3 regions of the Pelagibacterium mangrovi genome follow, and region 1 is predicted to be linked to each of the others. Evidence: predicted binding sites of a transcription regulator. Region 1 holds the regulator's gene; each other region holds the start of a gene.
What was found. Region 1 encodes LexA, which represses DNA repair genes until DNA is damaged. Its sites were predicted from a motif close to TGTTCNNNNTGTGTTCNG; they were not measured.
Positions count from the first base shown of each region.

Region 2: V4T21_RS05105 (ImuA family protein) is a predicted target of LexA. The motif match lies at 4,047-4,064, and genes of this name have one in related genera.
Region 3: recA (recombinase RecA) is a predicted target of LexA. The motif match lies at 3,819-3,836, and genes of this name have one in related genera.

Region 1 covers NZ_JBAFXA010000003.1:228,333-235,909, forward strand. The annotation lists gene V4T21_RS06250 (hypothetical protein) at 217-1,158, shown strand; gene V4T21_RS06255 (hypothetical protein) at 1,243-2,310, shown strand; gene V4T21_RS06260 (hypothetical protein) at 2,385-3,107, shown strand; gene V4T21_RS06265 (hypothetical protein) at 3,300-3,656, shown strand; gene V4T21_RS06270 (CsgG/HfaB family protein) at 3,650-4,537, shown strand; gene lexA (transcriptional repressor LexA) at 4,735-5,442, shown strand; gene V4T21_RS06280 (ComEC/Rec2 family competence protein) at 5,491-7,577, opposite strand, start outside.
Region 2 covers NZ_JBAFXA010000002.1:476,628-484,204, reverse strand. The annotation lists gene V4T21_RS05115 (error-prone DNA polymerase) at 1-1,801, opposite strand, end outside; gene V4T21_RS05110 (Y-family DNA polymerase) at 1,798-3,363, opposite strand; gene V4T21_RS05105 (ImuA family protein) at 3,251-4,039, opposite strand; gene V4T21_RS05100 (ligase-associated DNA damage response exonuclease) at 4,142-5,146, shown strand; gene V4T21_RS05095 (cisplatin damage response ATP-dependent DNA ligase) at 5,143-6,720, shown strand; gene V4T21_RS05090 (efflux RND transporter permease subunit) at 6,922-7,577, opposite strand, start outside.
Region 3 covers NZ_JBAFXA010000005.1:125,623-133,199, reverse strand. The annotation lists gene flhB (flagellar biosynthesis protein FlhB) at 1-839, shown strand, start outside; gene cckA (cell cycle histidine kinase CckA) at 992-3,538, shown strand; gene V4T21_RS10185 (glycine zipper domain-containing protein) at 3,535-3,705, opposite strand; gene recA (recombinase RecA) at 3,910-4,983, shown strand; gene alaS (alanine--tRNA ligase) at 5,250-7,577, shown strand, end outside.

The sequences.
Region 1 (7,577 bases):
ATTCAAGAGTTTCTTGCGCTAACGCGGCGCTTTGCCGTGCGCTTTCTGATGTGCCGACCGGTTAAATGCCGGCGCCGCAAGCGTAAGTTCTGTATTTGCACAAACCAATAAAGGCTCGGACTGCGCAAGTAATGCTTGCTCAGAACAATGGAGGTTTGTGCAAATTTTCCTGGAAACAGGGCAACCGCCCCATGAGGGCAAAATTGGAGAGCAAAAATGAATAAACTTCTCGTAACGACCGCACTGGTGGGCGTGGCTGCCCTGGGCGTAACATCATCGGCCCAGGCTTTCGGTGGAGGACATCCCTGGTGGCCGCCTCACCCTGGAAACGGCGACGACGACTGCATCGAATGTATCGACAATGCCATCAATCTCGAGCAGGTCTTTTCCGGCTTCCAGAAGGCATTCAACAACATCTCCGACGTTGGTGATGTGACCGATGCCGCGCAAACAGCGCTCAACGCCGCCAACCTGATCTCGCTCGACGGTATCGATATCTCCGATGTCAATATCGGCGAAGTCGATCAGGAGGCCGATCTGGACCAGATCGCCGACAACGACATCTATGCCAGCGTCTTTGCGACCCTCTACAACATCGAGCAGTCGGCCACCAACGTGGCCAACGTCTTCTCGGCGCCCGAGGTGAACGACATCGACCAGGATGCCTGGGGCTATCAGGACGCGTTCAACACCATCGAGTTCGGCAAGGGCGGTTATGACGCCGATGCCCTCTATGATGAAGAAGGCGAACTGCTGCCCACCCAGGCAGCTCTCAACGCTGTCAACATGATCACCGTCGATCAGCTCACCGGTCAAGCCGTTCAGATGGCTGCGGTCGGCCAGACGGCGATCAACACGATGAGCTATGCCGGCGGTGGCTACAGCCCGTTCGGATATGGCGGTCATCACGGTTGGGTGGACGTGGACGTCTATGACGTCGGCCAGACGGCAACCAACGTGGCCAACGTCTTCTCGGCCACCGATATTGTTGGGCTCGATTGCGGTTGCGTTTCCGTCCTTCAGGACGCCGAAGCAGCTCAGTTTGCCGCCAACAACTTCTCCGGCTCGGGTTGGTCGACCGACCTGACCAATATCGTTCAGGAGGCGACCAACATCGCCAACTCGATCAGCTACCTGACTCCAGAAGTAGCAGAATAACTGGAGCAATAGAGAACGTCGCCGGATTTTCATCCGGCGGCGTTCATCACCGTAGAGTTCGCAACCCAGCCCAGGGAGGAACAGATGCGTATAGTTTTCGTTGCCGCGTGCCTCGTTCTTCCGACCGGTATTGCTTCGGCCCAAACGCTGGAACCGGATTTCCGTCAGTTCTTCCGGGATTCTCAATTGGCATTGCAGAAGATGTCCGAGCCCCAGGTGCCCGACACAACCAGTGGGCCCCCGTTATTCCCGCTTCCGGAAGGCCTTACATTGCAGTTGAGCCAGTCAGGAGCGAACGCGGTCAATATCCTCAATTCTGACCGCGATCTAGGGTCGGTCACGCAATTGTTCGATGGTCAGCAAGGAATAGAAAATTCGATCGACGCCCATCGTTCGGGCACGCTCGGCTCCCTATCGATCAGCCAATCCGGCAGTAACTACGCCAACATGATGCAGGGAAATACCATCAGCATGGCTGACCAGCTGATGACCGACACTTCGACCCAGCAGGTGTGGAATTCCATATGGGCAGGGGGATCGATCGATGTGATCGCCCAGACCGGCGTCAACATCGCCAACATCGCCATGGCCGAATACGCAATCGGGACCGCCGTCCAAAACATCGAGGAAGGCGCCATCCAGCGCGTGGAAAACTACATCGAGTTCGATGCCGACACAGCCGTCTCCGGAACCGTCAACCAAAGCGGCGTCAACATCGGCAACGTATTGATCGCCGACAGGATCGATAGCGTCACACGCACGTTCGCCGGCGAACAGATCGTCGACAACACCGTCGTTCTTCACGGCTCGAGCGTGCCACCAATTGAACAGTCGGGCGGCAATATCGCCAACATGGTCGTCGCCAACAATATCGGAACGATCAAGCAGCTATCGGTCGGCGCACAGCGCGTCATCAATACTGTGATCGGCCCCGATGGCCAGCCGCTCAGTCACGGCAACATCAGCCAATCGGACTATAACTACCAGGGCGCATCCAATGTGGTGAACATGATGGTACTACGCGCCCAACAGTCCGGAAGCTCATCACCCCAACAACCGGTGCTCATCGACCAGCAGGCCAACTTCCCGCAGACAGGCCAAGGGGTGTCCGGTCAGTCGCAGTCCGGGAACGTCACAGTTATCAATCGGTAAAACTTGAGTATAGCCTGATCGATTGACAGTAAAGACGCGCGGTGCGATTTTGGCGAAAATGTGAGTCGGATGCCATGATCGCACGCGTTTGGGTCTATTCCGTTATCGTGACCAGCCTTGCTTGCAGCTCGGCGCTGGCCCAGCCTTTGGCTCCGCAAATGCCGCCTCCGGGCACCGCCGAAACGGCGATCGGCGCCCAGCCGCCCGATCCTGTGCCGCTTGTTCCCCGGCAACCTGCATCCCCGCCTCCAGCCCAGGTCGCTCCCCAAGTTTCGGGACCATTCGTGACCGAGACCGATGCGGCACTGCCTGAGGTCGATGAAGACGTCCAGTCGGAGATGACTCGCGCCTTGCCCGATGCCATTGCTCCCCAGGGCGAGACCGAGGCCGCCGAACCCGCTCAAGCGGCGGCGGAGCCTGAAACCCAGGCGGAGCCGGAGCTTCCCTTCGACGTGAACCCGTTCCTTGGGGCCATGGTCGAATTGCGCGGAGCGGCGCTGACCTGCGAGCCCTTCGTGGGTGACGACCCCGTTGGCCGGACCAATACGATCCCGCAGTTCTTCGCGATGCTGGAGCAGGAGCTTCCCGAGCTCACGAACGAAACGACCCAATCGAGCCTTCGGCAGTTCATTGGATCGCAGGCCGCATCGCTTTGCGTGAACATGCTCAACGGTGCATTTTTCCGCTATACCGAGGCGGCGACCGACTACCAGGCGCGCAAGCCCGAGGCATGGCCCCCGGCCCCGCCCGTTCAGCCGGGCATGTGGTGCGCGCAACCCTACTGCCTCGATCGCTAGAATCGCGAATGTGGCGAGAATTGGCGCATAATCGGTTATACTTATCTTATCTCATTATTATCAAAGCGTTTTCTTTATTTACCAAAAAACGGTGTGCTGACCAAGCAACACCTCCGCAAAGTTTTCTTGTGCTCGTTGACGCTACGACGGAACAAGACAATACTCAAAACAAGAATCGACCGAGGTACCGGAATGCGTAAGTTCAAACGCGTTGTGCTGGTTGTAGCGACCGCGACGCTGGCGTTATCTCCCCTTCCGATACTTGCCAATGGTCTTGGGGAAGGCCGTCCCTTTCAGTTCCGCACGGACGCCCAACGGCAAGTCAACCTCTCGCTCGAGCGCACCCGGTTGGAGTTGCTGGGCCTGCTTGGGACCTCCAACAACGGCGGGCCGGGCGGTGGCAGCGGTCAAACCGGTAACGCCGTTTCGATCAATGTCAGCGGCTCGAACAACAACATAACCGTGACCCAGACCAACAACGGCAATCAGGAGCAGACGAGCACCTGCTCTGATTTCGATATTACCGGGGGCATGTTCGGAGTATGCTGATCCTCAAAGCACCCGTCGCCGCGATAACCGCGCTTGCCCTGAGCGGTTGCGTGCATTGGGGCGAGATGGGCCGCCCTTCCGCCCAGTTCTACGGGCCCGTGCCCCTGGCCACGACAACCCCGGCCGACGACGCCCTGCTCTGCCTGAGCCAGACCCCCGAAGTAAGGCGTTCGGGCATTGTTTTCGCGGTCCACACCGTGACCGACCAGACCAACAAGTTCACGTCCGAAGAAGGTGGCGTGGTGCCCCGTGACGTGGCCGGCATGCTTGTCACTGCCTTGCAGAAGGCCGGCGTGCGTCAGGTCAATCGCTCCAATACCGTCGTCACCGAATGGGAGATCGCCCGCGCCCGCGAGCAGATTCTCGGCGATGGGGGCTCGGTTACTGTCGGCAACCAGACTGTGGATTTCCGGCCCATCACGCCGGGTTCGATGCGGGGTTCCGACTACGTCATCGACGGAGCAATCACGCAGCTCGATTTCAATACCTATTCGGGCGGCGCGGAGGCGCTGATCGCAGGGATCGGCGGCGGTGCACGGCTTTATGCGCTCACCGCCGCGGTCGATCTGCGGGTCACCGATACGGAATCGACGGAAATCGTGCGCGCAGGCACCTATTCGAAACAGGCTGTCGGGACGGAGGTTTACGCCTCGGTCTTCCGCTTCTTTTCGAACGATCTTTACGATATCCGGATCGGCGACAAGTCGCAGGAAGGGCTGCATGCGGGCATCCGCTGGGTGTTGGCCGAAGCTGCGTATGACATCGTCTCCTCCATCGTGAACCACAACGGCTCGTGCGACAGCCGTCTGCCCGAGGTTACCCAGGAGCTCCGTTCCGAACAGGCCGTGCATCGTGCCGAGGTGGCCACCGGAGCAAGTTGACCGTCGGTCATTGTCGCAAGCATTTCCCGGTCCTGCGCCGAAAATTCCTGCCGAACCAAGATCTGAAGATCATAGCCGCGTCGCGCGTTCAATGTTCCGCACGAATGTAATTCTATCGAAACACTTGCAGAACATTTCCGGAACACGTATAAAAGTTCAATATTTGTTCCGATTCTACGCCGCCGAGGGGCCCGACAATGTTGACGCGCAAGCAGCACGAACTTCTGATGTTCATTCATGAGCGGATGAAGGAGAGCGGCATCCCGCCCTCTTTCGACGAAATGAAGGAAGCGCTTGATCTCAAGTCGAAATCGGGGATTCACCGTTTGATCACGGCCCTTGAGGAACGCGGGTTTATTCGCCGCCTGCCCAACCGGGCGCGCGCGCTGGAGGTTGTCAAGCTTCCCGATTCGATGAATCCGTCCTTGGGCGGCCGCAAGGCGCGGTTCGAGCCGAGCGTCATCGAAGGTAATCTGGGCAAGGTTCCCGCCAAGCCGGTGGCCGCCACTGCGGAAAATGGTGGTTCGGTTTCCATTCCCGTCATGGGGCGCATCGCGGCTGGTGTTCCCATCGAAGCGATCCAGACTCACTCTCACTCGATAGCCGTTCCCCCTGAGATGCTGGGTGCCGGAGAGCATTTCGCGCTGGAAGTGCGCGGGGATTCGATGGTCGACGCCGGTATTTTCGATGGTGACACGGTGCTGATCCGCAAGCAGGACGCTGCAGGCAATGGTGAAATCGTCGTCGCTCTGGTCGATGACGAAGAAGCGACCCTCAAGCGTCTGCGCAAGAAGGGCAATGCCGTGGCGCTCGAAGCGGCCAATCCGGCGTATGAGACCCGCATTTTCGGGCCGGATCGCGTGAAGGTTCAGGGGCGGCTTGTGGGACTTTTGCGGCGCTATTGAGCAGCGCAAAGACTATAAGTCCCGGACTTTGGGATGACGGAATTTTTCCTAATCCGACGCCAGCCGCCACGGGCGCGAGGGCGTATCGATCCCGGTCCGTATGGTGGGGGAAGCCTCGGGACCATTCCAGTCGACCATATGCGCCCCGTAGCGCGCAAGTTCGGATGCATCGATGACCAGATGGGCGGCTGATCGACAGACTTCAGGCGCTTTGATGCGGGCGATCACCACGTCGGCGATCCGGCAATCCTCATCGAATGCCGATCGGTCCTTGACGAGGGCGATCGTGTATCCCTGATCGGTTTCGAGCACGCAGCCGAGGCTATCGCAGCGGGTTGCATCGTGACTGTCCGCTATGGAAGTGATGTAGCGCTCCGACCAGACGTTGGTGGCGAATGTGCCGTTTCGGCCCGCCATCAGGGCGACCGCCCCGTCGTGGCGGACCGCAACGGCCTGGCTTTGGTCGGCGATAAATATGTCGGGCGCCCGCTCGATGCAAAAGATCGTGATGATCGGAACGGCGAGTATGGGGCCTGAAAGCCGTATCCTATTGCGGAAATAGGCAAGCCACGCCAGCGCAGCCAGGGCTACAATCAGGGCGGCTGGCGAGAGGATCGGACTGGGATCGAATCCGCCGCTCAACTCGCGCACGAAGGCGGCGCACCAGAGCATTGCCTCGATGCTCCAGCCCAAGGCCGCGTAGGGCAAAACATCAAGCCCAATCGGGATCAATAGCGTGCCGAGCAACGCCGCCGGCATCATCACGAAGCTCACAATCGGCATGATCATGAGATTGCCGACCACACCGAATGGTGCCGTCTGCTGAAAGTGATAGGCCGTGAAGACGACCGTCGCCAATCCGGCGATGACGCTGGTCATCGCAACACCGATCGTCATGCCGAAAGCCTTGGCGCGAACCGGTGTTTCTCGATTGTCCCGCCGTCGCCGAACCAGTTCATATGCCGCTATCAGCGCGACAACGGCGGCGAATGAAAGCTGGAACGACGCCCGGAATACGGTCGAGGGCTCGAAGATGATGATGATCAGCGCGGCGATCGCCACATTGCGCATGGTGAGGGCTTGCCGCCCGGCGATTATCGCCGCGAAGACCAAAGCCAGCATGATGGTGGACCGCACCGCCGGGATAACCATGCCCGAAAGCAGCATATAGGCAAAGGCGGTGACGATCCCGAAACCGGCGGCGATCTTTTTGACAGGGAAACGCTGGGGCAGCCGGTGACTCAATGCAAGAACGAAGCGGACAACGGCAAACATGGTGCCCGCGACAAGGGTAAGGTGCAGTCCCGAAATGGAGATCACATGCACGATCCCCGCCTCGGCCATCACATCGTAATCTGCTTCGCTGATGCGGCTTTGGTCGCCGGTGATGAGCGCTGCCGCGATACCGCCGATCCTGTCGCCAAGTTGGGCGACGAGTCGTGCCGTGATTGCGCCGCGTATGTCGTTGACGAAGCGTGATAGGTCGCTCTCCTGCGCCGCCGCGGTCGAAACCTCGCCCAAAACATTTCCATAAGCCCCTATACCATCGAAATAACTTATGAATTGGGAATCATATCCTCCAGGAACCGCCGGCGCCGGAACGGGATAGAAGCGGATGCGCGCCTTGATGGTATCGCCACTCGATACCGCGTAGGCTCCCGATACGCTCACCCGGGCCAGCCGGATGTCGGGCACGGTCCAATCCGCCATCCCCTCCGCAGCCGCAATATCGGAGAGTATCCAACGCTGCTCCTCGCCATCATTGAAGATCACGGCGTCGATGCGGGCGGTGTACGTGCCGTATCGCGCCGTTTCCAGCATCGGTGTTCCGAACAGCGCCCCGTGGACCGGCAGTAACATCATGCCGAGCCCGACCAGCAGGCCCAGCAAAGCCGCTTCGCGTATGCCGACGCTATTGCGGCCGGATATGGCAAGGATGAGGGCCGCGCCAATCCCCAGGCCCAGCGTTAGCAGAGCGGGTTCCATAGGCAGTATGCGGTAGATAATGAGCCCGACGATCATCGCGAACGGCCAGAGGATGAAATTGCGCCTCTGGGTCACCGCGTCCGCGATCGCCTTCGCCAACACGCAAACCAGCACCGAACGCGCCGCCCGGAGTCGGCCCAATGGGCCGA
Region 2 (7,577 bases), on a different contig from region 1:
TGTCCGATTTGATATCGGCCAGTGTCAGTTTCCGCTTGTAATGGGTTTCGATCAATTCGAACGCCTTGCGGATGCAGGTGAGCATACCCAGCCCGAGCACGTCGACCTTGAGCATCCCCACCCTGTCGATATCGTCCTTGTCCCACTCGATGAAGGTGCGCTCGTCCATCGCCGCATTGGCGATGGGCACATACTCGTCGAGCCGGTTCTGGGTCAAAACGAACCCGCCCACATGCTGGGAAAGGTGACGCGGAAAGCCCAGAAGCCGCGTCGCCAGTTTCACGGCACGCAATATGTTTGGATTGGACGGATCGAGCCCGGCCTGTTCGATGTGCTTGTCGGGGAGTTTTTCATTGGTCCAGCTTCCCCAGACCGTCGAGGCGATGCGCGAGGTGATGTCCTCGGTCAGCCCCAGCGCCTTGCCCACTTCGCGGATGGCAGAGCGCGGGCGATAGCTGATCACCGTCGCGGCGATCCCCGCCCGGTGCCGGCCATAGGTCTCGTAGATGTGCTGGATCACCTCCTCGCGCCGCTCGTGCTCGAAATCCACGTCGATATCGGGTGGCTCGCCCCGGTTTTTCGAGAGGAACCGGGCGAACAGCAGTTGATGTTCGGCCGGGTCGACCGCCGTGATCCCCAGCGCGTAGCACACCGCCGAATTGGCCGCCGACCCGCGCCCCTGACAGAGGATACCCTTGCTTCGAGCCACTTCCACGATATCGAAAATGGTCAGAAAATAGGTAGCGTATTGAAGCTCCCCGATCAGGGCGAGTTCGCCCCGAATCTGGGCCCTGACCTTTTCGGGTATCGCTTCGGGATAGCGCAATTCCGCCCGCCGCCAGGTGATTTCTTCAAGCCAGGCCTGCGGGGTCCAGCCTTTGGGCACAGGCTCCTGAGGATATTGGTAACGCAATTGATCGAGCGAAAAATCGATGGTCTGCAGCAGCGCCCCGGTCTGGGCGATGGCGTCGGGGCAGGACTGAAACAGCCTCTCCATTTCCTCTGGCGTCTTGAGATGGCGTTCCGCATTGGCCTCCAGCCGCGTGCCGGCATTCTCGATCGTCACGCCCTCGCGGATGCAGGTGAGGATATCGTGCAGATCGCGCTGCCCGGCGGCATGGTAAAGCACGTCGTTGGTGGCCAGGAGCGGCACCCCATGAGCCTGGGCCAGGAGGCGCAGATCGTGGAGGCGGCGCAGATCATTGCTCCCATGCCCCATGCTCGCCCCCAGCCAGAGGATGGCCGAGACGCGGGAGAGTTCTTTCAGCGCCTTTTCCAGACCCGGTTTTTCACCATCTGGCATCACGATGAGACTCAGCCCCGACGCGGCGAAAACCAGATCGGGAAGGGTGAGAATGCACTCGCCCTTTTTCGCCTTGAGATTGCCGCGCGTCAGAAGCCGGCAGAGCTTGCCCCACCCCGCCAGATCCTGCGGATAAGCGATGATGTCGGGCGTTCCATCGACAAAGACTAGCCTCGCGCCGACCGCGAGTTTGAAGTGTTTCGCTTGGGCTTGCAGCTCGGCCATGGTGAAGGAAAAATCAAGATCGGGGTGGCGTTCGACCAGGACGTATTCTCCCGGCCCCGAGCCTTCGCGCACCTTGTCGACGAGACGGACACCGTTGCGCAAATCCTCGAGCGCCGCGAAAGCGCGCACCACCCCGGCCACCGAATTGCGGTCGGCGATGCCGATGCCCTTGTGGCCAAGCAGCAGGGCTGTGAGAACCATGTCCTGGGCGTGCGAGGCGCCGCGCAGGAAGGAGAAATTGGTCATGGTCGCCAGTTCGGCATAAAAGCTCATGGAAAGACCCCATGCAGATACCAGCGCACCGGCTCTGTGCCCCTGCCGTAGAACCCGTAGCGGAACACCCAGAAGCGCCGCCCCGCCGCATCCTCGATGCGAAAATAATCGCGCTCGCGCGTGTCGCTGGTCTTGCGCCACCATTCGGGCGCTATGCGTTCGGGCCCCTCGGCCGAAACGACATCGAACCAAGCCCGCCGCCACAGGAATCTGCGCGGCGGCCCGTGCGGGACTTCGGCGATCACCTCGATGGCGGGGGCCGGGTAAAAAAGAAACAGGGGCCGGGTGGGAACGCCGAACGGCCTCGCCTCTCGCCAGGCTCCACTCGGGTTTTCATCGGAAATCGCTGGGATGGATTTGGCGGCCCGCTCGGGCAGATGGCTGTCATTGGCAATAAATCGCTGCACAGAGCCCGCCCCGAACCGCGCGCTCAACCGGTCGATCAAATCGCGCACTTCGATGTCCACGATCGCTTTGCCATCGAGTCCGCCCTGCAGCGCCGTCACATCGTCGCCCGCCAGCGCCGAAAGCCTGATCATGTCGAACCCGAATCCCGGATCGAGCGGGTCGACGAGGGCTTCCAGACGCATCTCCACCAGCCGGGTGAGCGTTGCCGCCGTCTTGAGCGGCTGGCCCGACAACACTTCGATGCGGACGACCTGCCCATCGGCGCGGAAGAATGCCGCCTCGAATTGCCGCCCGCCCTGCCCGTGACGGTCGAGCTTCTCGCAGAGGGTTTCCGAGAGCGTTGCAAGGGCCAAAACGATATCGTCCATGAGCCCGATGGGATCGGCGAAGCGCTGCTCGGCCGTAAACACCGGCAGGGGACGGCGCGGGGTGATCGGCCGGTCGATCTCCCCCAGGATCTGGGCGAGAACCGCCGTGATCTCATCGCCGAACCGCGCCGCAAGCGGCTTTCTGGGGCGGGCTGCAAGATGAGCCAAAGTGGTGAGCCCGGCCCGGCGCAGGCCCAGGCTGGTCTTTTCGCCGCATTCGAGCGCTTCGACCGGCAGGCGGGCCAGAGCCTGCGCCTCGGCGCCCAAGGGGACGATACCGCCCTTGCCGAAGCGGGCCAGCGCCCGCGCCGCGCGCGGCGTGCCGGCAATGGCGATGCGGGTGGCAAACCCCTGGGCCTGCAACCGGATTTTCATATCGGCGACCAGTTCGGCCTCTCCGCCGAACAGATGGGGCACGCCCGTGATGTCGCAGACGATGCCGTCGGGCGGCTCGGTGGCGACGAACGGGCTGTAGCGGTCGCACCAATCGGCCAGTCTTTCCAGAAGATCGGCATCGGCCTTCTCGTCGTGCTCGACGACGTCGAGCTGGGGCACCCGCGCCCTGGCGTCGGCAAAGGCGAGGCCGGGCCTTAAACCCTTTTGACGCGCATTGGCATCGGCCCCCGCCAGGGTCAGGATATTGCCCTTTCGGGCGACGACGACCAGCGGATGGTCAGCCGGTTTTTGCCCAGCCCGGATCGCCGAGCGCCGCAGCCGGTCTGTCGTGATGAGGGGCAACCACAGCGCCAGGTAGCGCCTGGGTTTGTGCAAATCCAAGGGTTTCATGGTTCCATTCCAGATTCCAGCGCCAGCCCGAGGGTCCGCTCCTCCGGCGCAGCAGGCGAGCGGAAAACGTCGCCCGTCCAACAAGGCCGAGAGGATCGGAAGACCGCGCCGCCTCCACCTGCCAGCGCGTTGCGGCCGCGCTCGGCTCGGGCTCGGTCATCGCCCGCAGGAGCAATCCCGTCGTCCCGCTCTCCTGGGCCGCGAGCGAAAACCTGCGGCTGGCGGTCAGATCGAGATGTTTCGAGGCTCCCCAGCTTTCAAAAATCACCGCCCCCAGCCCCGGGCATCGCAATCCTTCCAGACTTGCCCGCAAACCGTCGGTGACGGCGTCCACATGCACCACGACCAGCCGATCGGCCGCCGCGCCCATCTCGGCCAGCCCCTGGGCATAGAGCGTCCCCGTCTCGATCTCGCTCCGCCTGTGCCGCACCCAAAGGAGCGGCGCCTTTGGGGCGGCGCGCAAGGCCAGCCCCATAACGAACCCCGCCGCCGCCGCGATATCGGCGGCGTGGCCGGGGTAGATTTCATGCACCGCGCCTCGCGCCAGCCCGCCCCCCAAAGCGGCATCGACCGGGCTGGCGCCCAGGGTGAAGACGCCATGCTGCCCGGCCTCAATGCCTGGATCGAGCCTCACGAGAGCCTGCCGCAGCGCACCCAGTTGAAATGCTCTGTCCATGCTCATATGTTCCTTGTTTGTTCTATTTGGACTCAGAACAAACCAAGAGTCAATCGGCTTGATTTCGCTGAACCGAAGTGACGCAAGTAACGTTTAAGGCCCATGCTCGCAGCCACCCCGATCCTCGACCGCAACCTCCATATCAAGCGCATCGACACCTATGTCGATCCGGTGATGCCGCGCGAACGGGCCATCATCACCCATGGGCACGCCGACCACGCCCGGTCCGGCCACGGCAAGGTGCTGGCCACCGCCGACACCATCGCCATCATGCGGGCCCGCTATGGGGACGATTGCGCCGGAGCGTTCCAGGCGGTGGAGTATGGCGAGCGGATCGGGATCGACGAGGTGACGATCACGCTCTATCCGGCGGGGCACATTCTGGGTTCGGCGCAGGTGCTGATCGAACAGGGTGGCCAGCGCGTTGTGGTGACAGGCGATTACAAACGCCTGCCCGACAGGACGGCGCAGGCGTTCGAATTGGTGCCTTGCGACCTCTTGGTCACCGAGGCGACCTTTGCCCTGCCGGTGTTCCAGCACCCCCATCCCGCCGACGAGATCGCCCGGCTGCTCGCCTCCATGCGCGACCATCCCGAGCGGGCACATCTGATCGGGGCCTACGCGCTGGGCAAGGCGCAGCGGGTGATTTCGCTGTTGCGTGAGGCGGGGTATGACGCGCCGATCTACCTGCATGGCGCGATGTTGCGGCTGTGCGCGCTGTACGAGGAACGCGGCATCGCGCTGGGCGAACTACGGCACGCGACCGATGCGGGCAAGGCCGAGCTGACCGGCGGCGTGGTCATCGCCCCGCCTTCGGCGCTGAAAGATCGCTGGAGCCGAAGGCTGCCTGATCCCGTGCTCGCCATGGCCTCGGGCTGGATGAGCGTCAAGCAGCGGGCGCGTCAGCGGGGCGTGGAGCTGCCGCTGGTGATTTCAGATCATGCCGACTGGCCCGAACTGTTGCAGACCATCTCCGATACCGGGGCGCAGACGATCTGGGTGACCCATGGGCGCGAGGATGCGCTGGTCTATCAGTGCCGCAAGAACGGGCTGGTGGCCGAACCGCTCAACATTCAGGGCTATGGGGACGAGGGGGAGGAGGAATGAAAGCCTTCGCCCGGCTGCTCGAAACCTTGGCGCTGACCCCGTCGCGTAATAGGAAAATCGCGGCGCTGACCGAGTATTTTGCCGCGACCCCCGATCCCGACCGCGGGTATGCGCTGGCGGTTTTAACCGGGGCGCTGAGCTTCGATGCGGTGAAACCCGCACGGCTCAAGGAGGTGGTGCTGGGCGAGGTCGACGCACATCTTTTCGCGCTCTCTTATGACTATGTCGGCGATCTGGGCGAGACGATCGCGCTGATCTGGCCACATAGGGGTGGCACGAAACCGCTGCCGCGTTTGTCCGAACTGGTGGAAATCCTCAACACAACGGCCAAATCGGAACTGCCGGGTTTGATCGCCGGGCTTCTGACCAGCGCCGAGATCAACGAGCGCTGGGCGCTGGTCAAACTGACCACTGGTGCGCTACGCATCGGGATTTCGGCGCGGCTGGCCAAGACGGCGCTGGCCGAGATGAGCGGGACCGATCTCAAGGATATCGAAGAGGTCTGGCACGGGCTCAAAATGCCCTACGAGGATTTGTTCGCCTGGCTCGAAGGACGGGCGGCGATGCCCGCGGTCGATCACGCGACGCGGTTTCATCCGCTGATGCTGTCCAACCCCATCGACGAGACCAAGGATTTTGCCGCGCTCGACCCCAAAGATTTCGCCGCCGAGTGGAAATGGGACGGGATCAGGGTGCAGCTCATTCTGGGAGAGGGAACGGCGTCGCTGTTTTCGCGCACCGGCGACGATATCGCGGCGGCCTTTCCCGATCTGATCGAGAACGCCTTCGGGCACGGGGTGCTCGATGGGGAATTGCTGGTGGGCCATGATTTCGAACCGGCGCCCTTCAACGCCCTCCAGCAGCGATTGAACCGCAAGACGGCGAGCGAGAAGCTGATGGCCGATCATCCCGCCTTCATGCGCGTCTATGACATGCTGTTCGACGGCAATGTCGATATCCGAGCCCTCCCCTGGACCGAACGGCGCGCGCGGCTCGAAGCGTTCTTTGGCGCAATGCCGCAGACACGGCTGGATCTGTCGCAGACCCTCGAATTTTCAGGCTGGGGCGATCTGGGCGCGATCAGGCGCAGGGGAGCCGACGAGAGCGGGTACGAAGGCGTGATGATCAAACTGAAATCGGCGCCCTATGTGCCGGGCCGGCCCAGCGGCATCTGGTACAAATGGAAGCGCGATCCCAACCTCGTCGACGCCGTCCTGATGTATGCCCAGCGCGGGCACGGCAAGCGGTCGTCGTTTTATTCCGATTTCACCTTCGGGGCGTGGCGGGGCAATGAGCTGGTGCCGATCGGCAAGGCCTATTTCGGCTTTACCGATGCCGAACTGAAAGACCTCGACAAATGGGTGCGCTCGCACACCATCGCCAGTTTCGGGCCGGTGCGGGAAGTGGAAAAGCTTTTGGTGTTCGAAGTGGCCTTCGACAGCGCCCAAGCCTCGACGCGGCACAAATCCGGCGTCGCGCTGCGCTTTCCGCGCATCAATCGCATAAGATGGGACAAGCCTGCCGCTGAAGCGGCACACCTTTCCGAGGTCGAGGCGTTAATCCCGGCGACCTGAGCCCTTGCCATGAACGCTTGGATATTGGCAGGCGCTGAGACTGGATTCCGGGAACAAGTCCCGGAATGACAGGCTGAGGTGTGGCATGGCTGCGCTCCCCCTCCACCGTGTCACCCCGGGACTTGTTCCCGGGGTCCAGCAGCAGGATATCCACGAGCAACGACTCTGTTTTCCGCCACCAGCAACTGAATGAAGGTTGGGCTAAGCCGGCTGCTCCGTCTTGGCCTCCTCGTGACCGTGATCGTCAGGCGCTTTGGGCAGGAAACGCCGCACGAACCGGCCGAAGGAGTCGACATAGGTCAGCATCACCGGCACGACGAGGAGCGTCAGGAGGGTCGAGCTGATCAGCCCGCCGATCACCGCATGGGCCATGGGCGCGTTCTGCTCGGAGCCCGGATGCAGCGCCAGGGCGAGCGGCAGCATGCCGAAGATCATCGCCAGCGTGGTCATGATGATCGGCCGGAAACGCGTTCCGCCCGCCACGATCAGGGCCTCCTTGATCGAGAGCCCCTCGCGCATGCGCTGGTTGGTGTTGTCGACCAAAAGGATGGCGTTCTTGACCACCAGACCCATGAGCATGATGAAGCCGATCATCGAATACATGTTGAGCGTCGAGCCGCCCACCATCAGCCCCAGCAACACGCCGATCAGCGACAGCGGCAGCGCCATCATGATGGCGATGGGCTGCAGGAAGCTGCCGAACTGGCTGGCCAGCACCAGATAGATGAAGACGATGGCCATGACGAGCGCCGAAGCCATGCTCGAAGTGGTATCGGCCAGCATTTCGGCGTCGCCGCCCTGGTCGATTACCACGCCCGCCGGCAGGTCGAGCGCTGCGATGGCCGTGTCCACATCGG
Region 3 (7,577 bases), on a different contig from region 1:
AGTTCGTCTATGGAGCGACGACGACGCTGCTCAGCACGCTGTTGATCCCGATGATCCTTTTGGCGCTGTGCGGGATTGTGGGCAACATGGTGCAGCACCGGATGGTGTTTTCAGCCGAAAATCTCAAGCCCAAGCTCTCCAAGATTTCGCCGCTCGCCGGATTCAAGCGTCTGTTTTCGACCGAGGGGCTGGTCAATTTCGGCAAGGGGCTGTTCAAGCTGGGGGTGTTTTCAACCATCATGGTAATGGTGGTGTGGCCCGATCGGGACCGGCTTTCCACCATCATGACCGCCGATCCGATAATGACGCTCGCGCTGTTTCAGGAAATCGGGATCAAGATCTTCATCGCGACACTGATCGCGATAACCGTGGTTGCGCTGCTCGACTATCTCTACATGCGCCACAAATGGTGGCAGCGGCAGATGATGACGGTCAAGGAAGTCCGCGACGAATATAAGCAAATGGAGGGCGATCCGCATCTCAAGGGCCGTATCCGGCAGATCCGGATGGAGCGGAGCCGCAAGCGGATGATGGCGGCGGTGCCCGAGGCGACGGTGGTGGTGACCAACCCGACCCACTTTGCAGTGGCGCTCAAATACGACAGGGAGATGGCCGCGCCCGAGGTGGTGGCCAAGGGGGTGGACTCGATTGCGCTGCGCATCCGTGGGCTGGCAAAGGATCACGACATTCCTATCGTGGAAAACCCACCGCTGGCACGGGCGCTCTATGCGGGCGCCGAGGTGGGGGAAACGATCCCCGCCGAGCACTTCAAGGCGGTGGCGCAGATCATCGGCTATGTGATGCGACTGAAACAGCGCTCCGGGTGGAAGAGCGGGTGAGGTATGGCCCGTTCGGCAAAGTCTCGTTCAAAGCCGATCGAGATTGTTAACAGTGAGTTAATCTGCACTACCCAAGACAAAGCCGGTTTTGCTACCAATAGGAGCCCGATTCGATTGGGCCCCACCGAACGGACTGCGAGGAACGAGAAGCGATGGCGATGGCCCGGATGGACGAGGACAGCTATCCCGAGCCCACGATGGCTCGCCCGTCCTCGAATGGTGCGCTGTGGCGAGTGGTGATCCTCTCGTTGTGCTTAATCGCCGTAGCGGTCGCGTTTTCGCTGATGGGCGAGACGATTTCGCCCGAGATGATCGTGCTGTTTCTCGGCATTCTCGCGGTGATCGGGGTGTTCTCGCTTTTCGCGCTGGCGGCTGGGCTGTTCCGGTTCGTAGGTGGAACCGAAAAGCGCACATTGGCGCGGGCGATCGTCGACAGCCTGCCGCATGGGGCGGTGGTGACGGATCGCGACGGCAAGATTTTTTATGCCAATGCCCAATATTCCGAGCTTTCCAAGGGGGTTTCGAAGGGCATTCCGGTGGGCGTGCCACGCCTGTTCGCGAGCCAGCCGGAGGCCAGTGAGGCGGTCTATCGGCTGTCGCGCGCGGCGCGGGACGGGCGGTCCATCATCGAAGATATCCGGATCGCGCGGGGGCAAGCGTCGGCCCATTGGTATCGAGTGGCGGTGCGGGCGCTGCCGGATTATGACGGCGCGCCGGGCAAATCGGTGATCTGGACGGTCGAGGACATCACGCGCGACCGCGAAGCGCAGGAAAATTTCTACGTCGAGCTGCAAAAGGCCATCGACTATCTCGACCACGCGCCGGCCGGGTTCTTTTCGGCCAATGCGCGCGGGCGCATCCAATATATCAACTCGACCCTTGCCGATTGGCTCGGCTATGACCTCGCCGCGTTCGAGGCGGGCGATCTCGACCTGGGCGAGATCGTGCATGGGGATGGTGCGGGGCTTTTGATGGGGGGCGGGCAGGACGGGGCTGTTCGGACTGAAATCATCGACCTCGATCTGGTGCGCCAGGACGGCACCAATCTGCCGGTACGGCTGCTGCATCGCGCGGCGCGGCTGGCGGAGGGCGAGTTGGGCGAGACGCGTACACTGGTGCTCGACCGTTCACGGGGCGTCGATGGCGAGGAAGCGCTGCGGGCCGCCGAAGTGCGATTCTCGCGGTTTTTCAACAATACACCCATCGCGATCGCCGCGCTCGATGCCGAGGGCAGGGTGGTGCGCACCAACGCGCCGTTCACCCGGATTTTCGGGCTGACCTCAGGTGATCGCGGGATCGAGGGACTGGATGTCGCGACGCTGATCGACACCGAAAACCGGGAGAATCTGGCGACGGCGCTGGTAGATGCGCGGGCGCACAAATCGGAAATCGCGCCGGTGGACGCGACCATTCCGGGAGACAAGGCGCGCAGCGTCCGGATGTTCATTTCCGGAGTCGAGCAGGGCGGGGAGAGCGACGAGGCGGCCATTCTCTACGCGCTCGACATGACCGAGCAGCGTCAGCTCGAGGAACAGTTTGCCCAGGGCATGAAGATGCAGGCGGTGGGTCAGCTCGCGGGCGGGGTGGCGCATGATTTCAACAACGTTTTGACTGCGATCATCGGGTTTTCGGACTTGCTGCTTTTGAAGCACAAGCCGTCCGATCCTTCGTTCTCGGACATCATGTCGATCAAGCAGAGCGCCAACCGCGCGGCCGGGCTTGTGCGCCAGTTGCTGGCCTTCTCGCGGCGGCAGACGTTGCGGCCGCAGGTGCTCGAAGTGCCCCAGCATATCGATGACCTGACGGTGTTGCTCAAACGCCTGATCGGCGAGAAGGTGACGCTCGATGTCGAGCATGGGCGCGAGGTATGGCCGATCCGGGCCGATCTGGTGCAGCTCGAGCAGGTGATCATCAACCTCGCCGTCAATGCGCGCGACGCGATGCCCGAAGGCGGACAGATCACGCTGCGGACGCGGAATGTGGGCACCGACGAGGCTGCGACGTTCGATTATCCGGGCATGACGCCGGCTGATTATGTGCTGATCGAAGTCGCCGATACGGGCACCGGCATGTCCGCCGAAATCATGGAAAAGATCTTCGAGCCGTTCTTTTCGACCAAGGAGCTGGGCAAGGGCACCGGCCTGGGGCTGTCGATGGTCTATGGCATCATCAAGCAGACCGGTGGCTATATCTATCCCGAATCCGAGATCGGGGTGGGAACGACATTCCGCATTTTCCTGCCGCGTCATATTCCGGTGGAGAAGGAAGAAACCGCCAAGGCGGTCGCCGCACCGGTCAAGGACCTGACGGGGAACGAGCGCATCCTGCTGGTGGAAGACGAAGAGAGCGTGCGCATGTTCTCGGCCCGGGCGCTTTCGACCACCGGCTACGAGGTGTTCGAGGCCGGATCGGGCGAGGAAGCGCTCGAGGTACTCGAAGAGATCAATGGCGAACTCGACCTCATCATTTCCGACGTTGTGATGCCGGAGATGGACGGGCCGACGCTGCTCACCCATGTGCGCAGGCTTTACCCCGACCTCAAGGTGATTTTCGTTTCCGGCTATGCCGAGGAGAGCGTGCGTCAGGGGCTGGCGGACGACAGGAGCGTCGAGTTCCTGCCCAAGCCCTATACGCTCGACCAGATTAATTCCAAAGTCAAGGAAGTGCTCTCAGGCTCTCCGAGCCCGCGCGAGGATTAGGGCCGGTCGTTTTCGTCAGGCTTGTCCTTGGCGGTGGAACTGAAGGCCAGCCCAAGCGCCGCGCCGATGGCGATGCCGATCCCTATGCCCAAGGCCAGATTGTCGATGCCGACGCCGATGGCGGTTCCGATCGCGATTCCAATGGAGATTCCCGTTCCGAGGTTCATTTGCTCTGGCTTTCGGATTGAATTGGTTCGAGGACAGAAGTTCCGGGAGCGCGGCTGGTTCCGGAAATCCTTTTTTGTTCGCACTTTGTCCCTTGACATTACAGCAACGAAATGAGAACAAATATGCAACATGCAATTAGATGTTCAGGGCCTTTCCATCGCGTTGCAAGCGCGGGGCTTTTGGTGAAATAAGGAGAGCTAAGAATGGCGGTTTCACAGCTTCGCGTTGTAGACGGGGGTTCGATGGACAAGAACAAGGCACTCGAAGCGGCTCTGGGCCAGATCGAGCGCAATTTCGGCAAGGGTTCGATCATGCGGCTGGGGGAGAACACCTCGGTCAATGTCGAATCGATCCCCACGGGCTCGCTCGGGCTCGATATCGCGCTCGGGATCGGCGGCCTGCCGCGCGGGCGTATTATTGAGATTTTCGGGCCGGAAAGCTCGGGCAAGACGACGCTGGCACTCCATGTGGTGGCCGAGGCGCAGAAGGCAGGAGGCATTTGCGCCTTCGTCGACGCCGAACACGCGCTCGATCCCGTTTATGCCCGCAAGCTGGGCGTCAATGTGGACGATCTGTTGATCTCCCAGCCCGATGCCGGCGAACAGGCGCTGGAAATCGCCGATACGCTCGTGCGTTCGGGGGCGATCGACGTTCTGGTCGTGGACTCGGTGGCCGCGCTGACCCCGCGTGCCGAGCTGGAAGGGGAGATGGGTGATTCCCTTCCCGGCCTGCAGGCTCGCCTGATGAGCCAGGCGATGCGCAAGCTCACCGCCTCGATCTCGCGGTCCAAGGCGATGGTGATCTTCATCAACCAGATCCGCATGAAGATCGGCGTGATGTTCGGCTCGCCCGAAACGACGACCGGCGGCAATGCGCTCAAATTCTATTCCTCGGTGCGTCTCGATATCCGACGCATCGGCGCGATCAAGGACCGCGAGGAAGTCGTGGGCAACCAGACCCGCGTCAAGGTCGTCAAGAACAAGCTTGCGCCTCCGTTCCGTCAGGTGGAGTTCGACATCATGTATGGCGAAGGTATTTCCAAGACGGGCGAACTGCTCGACCTCGGGGTTAAGTCAGGGATCGTCGAGAAATCGGGCGCCTGGTTCTCATATGACAGCCAGCGGCTGGGGCAGGGTCGCGAGAATTCGCGGCAGTTCCTCAAGGACAATCCCGAAATCGCCAACCAGATCGAAAACGGTGTGCGTGAAAGCGCCGGGCTGCTTGCCGCGGAGTTGATCACAGCCGGCGACGAAAACGACGGCGACAGCGACGAGTGATGCGGACAAGGGAGTACCCGCCGAGGGTTGAAACCACCAGTGGGGAAACCAATTTTAGCGATGACCTCCCTGGCGCCGGGCAACCGGCGCCTTTCTTGTTTTTGTGGCCGGCTGTTCGCATTGCGCTCGCCGAAAGCACACGCTAGAAGGCATGCTCAGGTTTTCGGGCTGGCCAGCGGGGCATGCGAACTCGCTTATCCGGCGCGTGAGAGAACAATATTATCGGTGTGGCGCGTTCTGCCGCAGACAGGTTTCCGGGCTCGATCATGACAAGCGTAAACGATATTCGTTCGACCTTCCTCGACTTCTTTGCCAAGAACGGTCACGAGAAGGTCGCCTCGAGCCCGTTGGTGCCGCGCAACGATCCGACGTTGATGTTTACCAACGCGGGCATGGTGCAGTTCAAGAACGTTTTCACCGGGCTTGAAAAGCGTCCCTATAGCCGCGCAACCAGTTCGCAGAAATGCGTGCGCGCCGGTGGAAAGCACAACGACCTCGACAATGTCGGCTTCACCGCCCGTCACCTGACCTTCTTCGAGATGCTGGGCAATTTCTCGTTCGGTGACTATTTCAAGGAACAGGCGATCGAGCTGGCCTGGAATCTGGTTACCAAGGAATTCGGCCTCGACAAGGACAAGTTGTTGGTCACCGTCTATCACACCGACGACGAGGCGGCCGAATACTGGAATAAGATCGCCGGGTTTTCCGACGACAAGATCATCCGCATCCCGACCTCCGACAATTTCTGGACCATGGGCGATACCGGCCCGTGCGGTCCGTGCTCGGAAATCTTCATCGACCGTGGCGAGCACATCTGGGGCGGCCCTCCGGGCAGTCCGGAAGAGGATGGCGACAGGTTCCTCGAATTCTGGAACCTGGTTTTCATGCAATACGAGCAATTCGCCGACGGTACGCAGGAACCTCTGCCCAATCCCTCGATCGACACCGGCATGGGCCTCGAGCGCATGGCTTCGATTCTGCAGGGGGTCGAGAGTGTCTTCGAAACCGATATGTTCCGGCACGTGATCGATGCGACCGCATCGGCGGTCGGCAAAGCACCGACACCTGAAACGGCGGCCTCCTATCGCGTCATCGCCGACCATCTGCGCTCTATGTCCTTCCTGATCGCCGATGGTGTTCTGCCAGCCAATGAAGGCCGGGGCTATGTGCTGCGGCGCATCATGCGCCGCGCCATGCGACACGCCACGCTTTTGGGCACCAACAACCCAACGATCTACAAGCTCGTGCCGGCGCTGGTTCGGGAAATGGGGCAGGCTTATCCGGATTTGGTCCAGGGCGAAGCCATGATTTCCGAGACAGTCCTTCTTGAAGAAGAACGCTTCCTCAAGACATTGAGCCGGGGTCTTCAGATTCTGGAGGAGGAAACGACCGGGCTTGGAAAGGGCGACACCTTGGCCGGCGAGGCCGCTTTCAAGCTCTACGACACTTACGGTTTTCCGCTCGATCTAACTCAGGACGCGCTGCGCCTGCGCGGCGTTTCTGTCGATCAGGCCGGGTTCGACGCGGCAATGGCGCGCCAGAAGGCAGAGGCGCGCAAAAGCTGGTCGGGCTCGGGCGATGCTGCAACCAGCGCCGTTTGGTTCGCCGTAGCCGACAAAGCTGGGCCGACCGAATTCCTCGGTTACGAGACCGAGGAAAGCGATGGCGCCGTCGCCGCGCTGGTCCAAGATGGCGCGAGCGTCGATGCGCTCAACGCCGGCGACGAAGGGTTTATCGTCCTCAACCAGACCCCGTTCTATGGCGAGAGCGGCGGACAGGTGGGGGATACCGGTGTGATGCAGAGCGAAGATGGCGCGCGTGCCGTGGTGCTCGAGACGACCAAGCAGGCCGGCGGGGTTTTCGCGCACAGGGTCAAGGTGGAGGCGGGCAGCATTTCGGTTGGCGATGCGCTGACGCTCAAGGTCGATCATGGCCGCCGCTCGGCGATCCGCGCCAACCATTCGGCGACGCACCTGTTGCACGAGGCGCTGCGGGAAGTGCTGGGCGCGCATGTGGCGCAGAAGGGCTCGCTGGTGTCGCCCGACCGGCTGCGCTTCGACTTTTCGCACGCCAAGCCGATGAGTGAGGCCGAGATTGCCGAAGTCGAACGCATGGCCAATGCGATCGTACTTCAGAATGCACCCGTCGAAACGCGGCTGATGGCGGTCGATGACGCCGTCGAGGCCGGAGCGATGGCGTTGTTCGGCGAAAAATACGGCGACGAAGTGCGCGTGGTTTCCATGGGCACGACGACCGAGGGCGGCAAGGCCGGCAAGACCTATTCGATGGAATTGTGTGGTGGCACGCATGTGCGGCGTACCGGCGATATCGGGCTGGTCAAGGTCATCCAGGAAAGCTCGGTGGCGGCCGGGGTGCGACGCGTGGAGGCGCTGACGGCCGATGGCGCGCGCGCCTATCTCAATGAACAGGAAGATCAGCTCAAATCGATAGCTTCGGCGCTCAAGGTTTCGCCGCGCGATGCGGCTGCGCGGGTCAACGCGCTCGTCGAGGAACGCAGGGCGCTTGAACGCCAACTTGCCGAAACGCGCCAGAAGCTGGCAATTGGCGGGACCAGCGCCAGCAACGGCGCGGCG